2 regions of the Clostridium sp. LS3 genome follow, and region 1 is predicted to be linked to the other one. Evidence: a T-box and tRNA genes for the amino acid it is inferred to sense, from the RefSeq annotation. Region 1 holds a T-box; the other holds one or more tRNA genes.

What was found. The T-box of region 1 lies ahead of trpS (tryptophan--tRNA ligase). A T-box ahead of a tRNA ligase gene usually reads a tRNA of that ligase, here a tRNA-Trp.
Region 2: it encodes a tRNA-Trp, which carries the amino acid that the T-box ahead of trpS (tryptophan--tRNA ligase) is inferred to sense. The anticodon was not compared.

Annotation. Positions count from the first base shown of each region.
Region 1 is NZ_CM143921.1:2,829,865-2,834,070, forward strand. Features, by position in the region: gene ACZJV1_RS13245 (acyl-CoA dehydrogenase family protein) at 1-585, opposite strand, end outside; gene trpS (tryptophan--tRNA ligase) at 1,133-2,149, opposite strand; T-box leader at 2,197-2,443, opposite strand; gene ACZJV1_RS13255 (hypothetical protein) at 3,525-3,749, opposite strand; gene ACZJV1_RS13260 (nucleoside phosphorylase) at 3,931-4,206, shown strand, end outside.
Region 2 is NZ_CM143921.1:3,516,525-3,520,730, reverse strand. Features, by position in the region: gene tsaB (tRNA (adenosine(37)-N6)-threonylcarbamoyltransferase complex dimerization subunit type 1 TsaB) at 1-238, opposite strand, end outside; gene tsaE (tRNA (adenosine(37)-N6)-threonylcarbamoyltransferase complex ATPase subunit type 1 TsaE) at 235-696, opposite strand; gene ACZJV1_RS16550 (metal ABC transporter substrate-binding protein) at 911-1,804, shown strand; tRNA gene ACZJV1_RS16545 (tRNA-Trp) at 1,844-1,919, shown strand; tRNA gene ACZJV1_RS16540 (tRNA-Trp) at 2,083-2,158, shown strand; gene ACZJV1_RS16535 (two-component regulator propeller domain-containing protein) at 2,300-4,206, shown strand, end outside.

The DNA of each region.
Region 1 (4,206 bases):
AAAGGTAAATCCTTCCCATCCCTTTTCGACTATAAAGGCACTTATGCCTCTAACTCCTATGTCCGGAGTTGTTACTGCAAATACAACATAAATATCAGCTTTATCTGCATTAGTTATAAAAATCTTTCCACCATTTAAAATATAATAATCGCCTTCTAGTTCAGCAGTAGTTTCTGTTCCACCAGCATCACTTCCAGCATTAGGTTCAGTTAAACCAAAGGCACCAATTTTTTCACCTTTAGCTAAAGGAATTAAATATTTTTGCTTTTGCTCTTCATTTCCATAGGCAAAAATTGGATATGTTCCTAATGAAACATGGGCTGATAGAATTACACCTGTACCTCCATCAACCCTAGAAAGCTCTTCAACTGCAATGGCATAACTAAGTGCATCTAAACCTAATCCACCATACTTCTTAGAATAAGGAGTTCCTAATACACCCATTTCTCCTAACTTTTCTATAGCCTCATCTGGAAATTTACTTTCCTTGTCCAACATAAATGCTATAGGCTTTATTTCAGTCTCTGCAAATTCTCTAATTTTCACACGAAAAGCTTCGTGCTGTTCTGTAGTCTTAAAAAACATAAACTTGCCTCCTCTTATTTAGTGTTTTATTTAATTTTTATAAATTTTTTAAAATTTATAAAATATGTAAGTCTAATATCAAAATACACTATTCTAATAATCAAGCTAAAACTTATGTTGTTATGTCCTTATGTGTTATATACTCTATACCAATTAATATCTATTATTCCAGTTTTTCTCTTTCTTAATAATAATTATTATAAAACTCTAAATATCCATTGTCAAATTTTTCTGTAAACAATTCCAGTTTTATAATTAATATTAGTGCCTACTAGATAATATTATTTATATCTAAAACTATATATTCATTTTAATCTTAATAAGAAGAACTTTTTATAATTCACTCATCAGAAAAAGTGTAGCTAATATTATAAAAATAGTTTACTTGAGAGGTACAAAAAGAAAATTTACACACATTTTTGCATAGGCTTTTACAATAATTTTAATAACAAAAAAAGTATGTTATTCATTAAAAACAACATACTTTTTACTGCAGTCGGTACTCATCACTTTTGTATCCTCAAACCAGCACTTTACAAAGTCAACATCACTTAAAATAATTTATTCCAATAGTATCTCTAACCTCATCTAAAGTATTTGAAGCTACTTCTCTTGATATTTTACTCCCTTGAAGTAAAACACTATAAATGTAATCTATATTTTTTTCTAATTCCCTACGTCTAGCCCTAATTGGTTCTAGCTCTGCTTGTAAAACTTCATTTAAGAATTTCTTTACTTTTACATCACCGAGTCCACCTCTACTATAATGCTCCTTCATATTTTTTAAAATTTCTTTATCCTTGCAGAAAGCATTTAAATACGTAAATACAGGATTATCTTCAACTTTACCTGGATCTTCTACTCTTATATGATTTGGATCTGTATACATTGCCATAACCTTCTTAGCTATAATATCTGGTTCATCAGATAAATAGATTGCGTTATTTAGAGATTTACTCATTTTTGAATTTCCATCGACACCTGGCAATCTTCCCATACCATTTATGGGAATTATAGCCTTAGGTTCTACTAATATTTCTTTACCGTAAATACTATTAAAGCTTCTTACTATTTCTCTAGTTTGTTCTATCATAGGTAGTTGGTCTTCTCCTACTGGAACTATAGTAGCCTTAAAGGCTGTTATATCTGCTGCTTGACTTACTGGATATGTTAAGAAACCTGCTGGAATACTCAATTCAAAGTTCTTTTCTTTTATTTCATTTTTCACTGTTGGATTTCTTTCAAGTCTTGAAACTGTAACTAGATTTAGATAATGCATTGTTAATTCGTTTAACTCTGGTATTTGTGATTGAACAAATATTGTAGATTTTAAAGGATCTATTCCTACTGCTAAATAATCCAATGCTACCTCTATTAAATTTTTTCTTATTTTCTCTGGATTCCTAGCATTATCAGTTAAAGCTTGTTGATCTGCTATCATTATGAAGCTTGTGTAATCCCCATTATTTTGTAGATCTACTCTCTTTTTTAATGAACCTACATAATGTCCAAGATGCAACTTCCCTGTTGGTCTATCACCTGTTAATATGATTTCTTTACTCATAATCTTCACTCCTTAATTCTTTGCAAAATAAAAACTCCGTCCTAAATAAATAGGACGGAGATAAACCGCGTTGCCACCTAAATTGTATAGTAAAATATACTATACCACTCCTTTTCAAGTACTACCATACTCTATCTGCTATAAGATGCAGCCCACCACTTAGATACTCTGATAATCATTTCTCATCGTTCCTCAAAGGTCCATTCACTAAATCTCTTCTTGTTAGGATTCCACCACCCCTAACTCTCTTTATTGAAGCTTAATATAGCTACTACTCCTTATCTTTGGATGTTATTATTTAAATTTATTACATTTTACATCAAATACTCTTAATTTGCAATCTTATAATACTTAAATTTCCTTGACAAATTCCTATTTATCAATCTCCTATTCTCTTCGAAATATATATCATAAGTAAATTATAGCATAAATTCATGGTATTATTTAATTTTCAAAGAACATATTTTATTGTTTAGATTAATAAAATTTCTTATATTTATTAAAAATAAAAAGACCACAATATAATATTCAATTTAGACTGATATACTTCCCGCAGTCTCTTATATAAAGCCTTCTACTAAAATGGTGGGGTACTAATTCTATTTAATTATTATGTTTATGCTTGTTTTAGCATAAAACATCTTTAAAGGCTAGTTATATCAATGATTTAGGTGTAGTTACTACATAAATTAATTAGGTAACTACTATATACCCCATTCTTCTTTTAACTTATTAACTATTTTCATCATCTCCCCATCATCTTTTACTATATTTGGGTGATATGCCTTTCTAAAGTTTCATATAGTTTCTTATATTTACTTTTATATTCTTCATTGCGGTTATTATGTTTATTACTATGATAGTCACCATATAAATTATAATTATTGTAGTTACTTTTAAAGTTTTCATAATAACTACGTTCCTGTTTTTTTAATTCATACTACTTTTTTATATTGTTTAACATTTTTTAGTACTCCAAATATATCATAACAATAATCATATGAATTTTTGCCATACACTTTTTCAAACTTTTCTTTTTCTTACACGTATCTCTTTAATATATCTTCGCTCATTCTTGCTGGATTACAAAAACTTAATTTCTACCTCTCAATAGAGTGTAATCTATACTCATTTGTTATTTAGCTTTGAGAATAAAAAATATCACAAATTCATTTCTGAATGATGCGACATTTTAATCTGATACTTCATATTAATGGAACTTTTCCTTAAAGTGTTTTCGTAATCCTGCAATCTATTTAATCAAACCTTTATAAGCTTTTTGCAATTTGATTTCTTGTAATAGTTTCCCATACTCACTTAAACTTTTACTCAATGATTCCATTCTCTATTCCTCCTAAATGCTATAAATAAATTCCTATTTTTCACAATGTAACGCTACATCCTTAATATAACTATCTCCTGCATAAAGCTCAATTATCTCCTGTTTTTCCAAATCATTGAGCCTATTAATATTCGCAATATAATCACCATGGCTCTCGCCATTAATCATATTCTTAACTACCGTGCATTGGCATACAACCTTTTTAGTGGATGCTGAGTTCTTCATTCTTTCTTTTGCTAGTTTATTAAATAATCTCATAATATTCATCTCCCAATTATAAATGACCTGTTTATTATTAATATATATAAATTCAGATTGCTTTTTTAACATTCAACCCCATCCTAAATTGGAATTTAAAGGAGGAAATATTTAAAATATGAGTATTATAAAAAACGAAATTCCAATTTTAGAGTTTGATACAGAACATAAATCGGTTATTATGCCAAATCACGAAAAACTTGACTTACATCTACCACGAAAGGCTGTTTTTGCATTTCTCGGTGAACATATAGATAAATATGCAAAAAATCATAAATGTGTACAAGTATCTAATTTTATTTCAGCAACAAAAATATACCCTATATATGTAACTAACTATAGAGGAGAAAATATTTGTTTGTGTCAAGCGCCAGCGGGTTCAGCACCAGCAGCACAGTTATTAGATTGGTTAATAGGTTATGGTGTTAAGGAAATTATTTCTGCTGGTTCGTGTGGA
Region 2 (4,206 bases), 690 kb from region 1:
TTATTGTAGCCATGCCAATTCTTAAACCTGTAAATGAACCTGGACCTTTTGAAACAACAAATCCATCTACATCATCAATCGATAGATTTGAATCTTTTAATAATTTATCTATAATATCCATTATCAAAGTTGAATGTTCCATTTTATTATTTAATGTATATTCAGCTATTAAAGCATTTTCACTTAAAAGTGCAGCGGTTGCTACTTTAGAAGCTGAATCAATACTTAAAACTATCATAAATTTAACTCCTTTATATAATTATATCGGTCTCCATATGGAGTAATTGAAATTTTTCTGAAATTTTCGCCTTTTGATAAGTCCTTCTCTATTAAAATATGTAAATATTCCTTAGGTAAAATTTCTTCTATGTAATTAGCCCATTCAATTATAGAAACACCTTCTGAGAATATATAGTCATCAAATCCAATTGCATAGATTTCATCGGGATCACTAACTCTATAAACATCAAAGTGATATAGTTTAAGCCTACCTGAATCATATTCATTAACAATAGTAAAAGTGGGGCTAGTTATATGTTCATCAATGTGTAATCCTTTAGCAATTCCTTTAGTTATATGAGTTTTACCAGTTCCTAAATCACCAGTTAAACAAATTATATCACCTGGATTCAAAAGTTTACCTATGGAATAACCTATATTGGTAGTTTCTTCCAAACTATTAACGTAAAAATGCATAAATAATCTCCTTTCTAAATATTCTATATTAATATATTCTATCGAAAATAATAAAAAAAGGAAAGTTAAAATAATATACATAATATGGTAAAACGAATTGAATTGTAGTAAAATATAAATAATTTACTGTATAAGTAATTTGTAATTTTTATATATTAATGATAAGATATGATAAAAGTAGAGAGAGATTATATATTCCTTGGAGGAAAATTTTATGAAAAAATTAACATATGCGTTAGTTATTTTTACTTCTATTTTATTTTTAGGACTAACTTTTTCTTATAATCCATTAATGGCTAATCCTACTGATGAGTTAGATGAGCAAAAGGATATTTTTTTAAACATATTAACTGTTAATAAAGAACAATATAAAATGGTTAAATCATTAGTTGGTGATAAACATAGTGTTGAATATCTATTAAATACTGAAAAGGACATTAAAGCTTTTCAGGTTAATGATAATGTTCTAAATAATATCTTGAATATGGATTTATTTATATACAATGGATTGGGATATGAAAAATGGGTAAATGATATAATAGAAAATTCTAAAAACTCAAATTTAGGAATTATAAATATGAGTAGAGGAATAAGACCAATGGTAACAGAGTTAAAAGCAGTAAATGAAGAAAATCCATATTACCTATTAGGGTTTAGTGAATATAAGATTGCACTATATAATATAAAATCTTCAATACAAGAGAAGGACATTAAAAATAGAAGCTATTATGAAGATAATTATAATAAGGTTGTTAAAGAATTAGATGATTTCTTGACAAAGACAAAAGAAGATTTAAAGAAGTATAAAGATTATATTATAGTTACAGATACAGATAAATTTGACTATTTGTTTAGAGATCTTGGAATACAAGCTAAGAAAATAAAAGATAATAGCATAAAAAATATTATTAATGATAGCGATATAAAGGAATCTAACATTGTATTTGTTCATGATAATGAATTAGGTCATATAGATGATTTAAAAAATAAAATAAAAGTCGATTGTATTTATATAGAGTTAAACACAGAAAGCAATGATGATGTATTAATTGATAATACAAGCAAGTTAATTAATAGCATAAAAACAAAAACTAATATTAATAGTTGATTTTTATGTTTACATAAGATATAATAGTTATTGTTGCAAAGGGGTATAGCTCAATTGGTAGAGTAGCGGTCTCCAAAACCGTTGGTTGTGGGTTCAAGTCCTACTGCCCCTGCCAAGTAAAAGCCAGCGATTCTAAATCGCTGGCTTTTTGTTTTGTTATGTTATATTATATAGTTATAGTTAATAGGCAATATAGTATTAAAATGAGACTTGATTATAAGTAATGAATTATTATCTTGACAAAGATTAAAATATCATGATAGAATAATTTTTGTTGGAGGGGTATAGCTCAATTGGTAGAGTAGCGGTCTCCAAAACCGTTGGTTGTGGGTTCAAGTCCTACTGCCCCTGCCATAAGAGAGTGTAAGATTTTACACTCTCTTATTTTTTCATGTTTTTTATTAGATTAAAATCAACTGCAATTATTTATATAAAATTTGCCAAAATCTGATATAATTAATAATATATTTTAAAATTTATCTATGAGGGATGAGTATGAGGAAAAAACTATACAAGGTATCGTTTATAATTTTTATAAGTATTACTCTATTAATAAATATAAGTTATGATGCATTAGCATTAACTAATGAAGATAAAAATATTAATTTTAAAAGAATTACAATAGAGGATGGTTTATCTCAAACATCTGTTGAGTATTTATTTCAAGATAGTAAAGGGTACATGTGGATTGGTACAGCTGATGGATTAAATAAATATAATGGTAATAAATTTGAAGTATTTAGATATGGAAAAGATAAACCCAATAGCATAAGTGGTAATTATATTTCTGCGATTAATGAAGATAAAGAAGGTAATATATGGGTTGGAACTTCTAGGGGATTAAATAAAATAAATATTAATACAAAAGAAATAAAAATTTATTTACCTGGAGTAGACGGATGTAATTTGTCAAACTATAATGTAACAGAAATTTTAGTAAATTCAAAAGGTGAGATATACATAGCTACAGAAGATGGGTTAAATATTTATAATAAAGAAAGTGATAACTTTGAAAGGCTATATAACTCTAGTGAAGAAAAGAGCTCTTTAAGTAGTCAATTTGTTTATTCTATTGTTGAAGATTCTTATGGGGATTTATGGGTAGGAACAGAGGATGGATTAAATAAAATTGTAAATAGTTCAAAAGAAATTATAAAATATTACTCTAATGAATCAGTTAATTCAATTAGTGATAATTTTATTTTTAAATTATATGCAGATAAATCAGATAATTTATGGATTGGTACATATAGTGGAGGGTTAAATAAATTAAATTTAAAAACAAATGAAATAGAAACATTTATCAATGATCCTAAAAAAGATTCATCTATACCTGGTAATTTTGTAAGGTACATATTAAGGGATAGTAGAGGTCTTTTATGGGTAGCAACTAATAATGGATTAAGCAGATTTGATGAGAATGAAAAAAAGTTTATAACATACGAATCAAAAATATATGATCCTCAAAGTATAGTAAGTAATAATACATTAAGTTTATTTGAAGATAAATCTGGAACTTTATGGGTGGGAACCTATGATGGAATAAGTTTATTTAATCCAAAAACCTCATTTAAAAATTATAAGAATGATCCTTTTAATGCTAATTCGATAAGTGAAAACATGATTGCTGGAATATATGAAGATGATGATGGGCTTTTATGGGTAGGTACAGTACACGAAGGATTAAATGTAATAGATAGAAAAAAAGGTGATATAACAAAATTTAAAAGCTCAGATGATTTTAATTCATTAAGTAATGATTATATTAGAGATATAGCTGGAATTGAAAATGAAATTTGGATAGCAACAGAACATGGGTTAAATAAATATGATAAAAAAACCAAAAGCTTTACTAGATATTTTAACAATCATGATGAAAATAGTTTAGTCTCTAATGACGTAAGAACTTTATATATTGATGATGAGGGACTTTTATGGATAGGTACTAGAGATGGGTTATGTACTTTTGATAGAAAAGAGACCTTTAAATCATATAAAAATATTTTACTTAGTAATGGGATAACAGAAAACATATTTTCTGATATAGTACAGGATAAATCTGGAGTTATATGGATAGCATCTGGCTTAGATGGAGGTCTAATAGGTTTAGATAAAAAGACAGGAATTATAAAAAACTATAGAAATAATGAAGACGATGAAGAAAGTATAAGTTTTAATGCAATAAAATCAATTGGAGTAGATAATAAAAATAATCTTTGGATAGGAACGCAATATGGACTAAATAAATTTAATAAATACACAGAAAAATTTCATAGATACACAGAAAGTGAAGGTTTATCAAATAACTTTATATATGGAATTTTAATAGATGATAATGGAAATCCATGGATGAGTACAAATTATGGAATATCTAAATATGATGTAGATAAAAACAAGTTTAT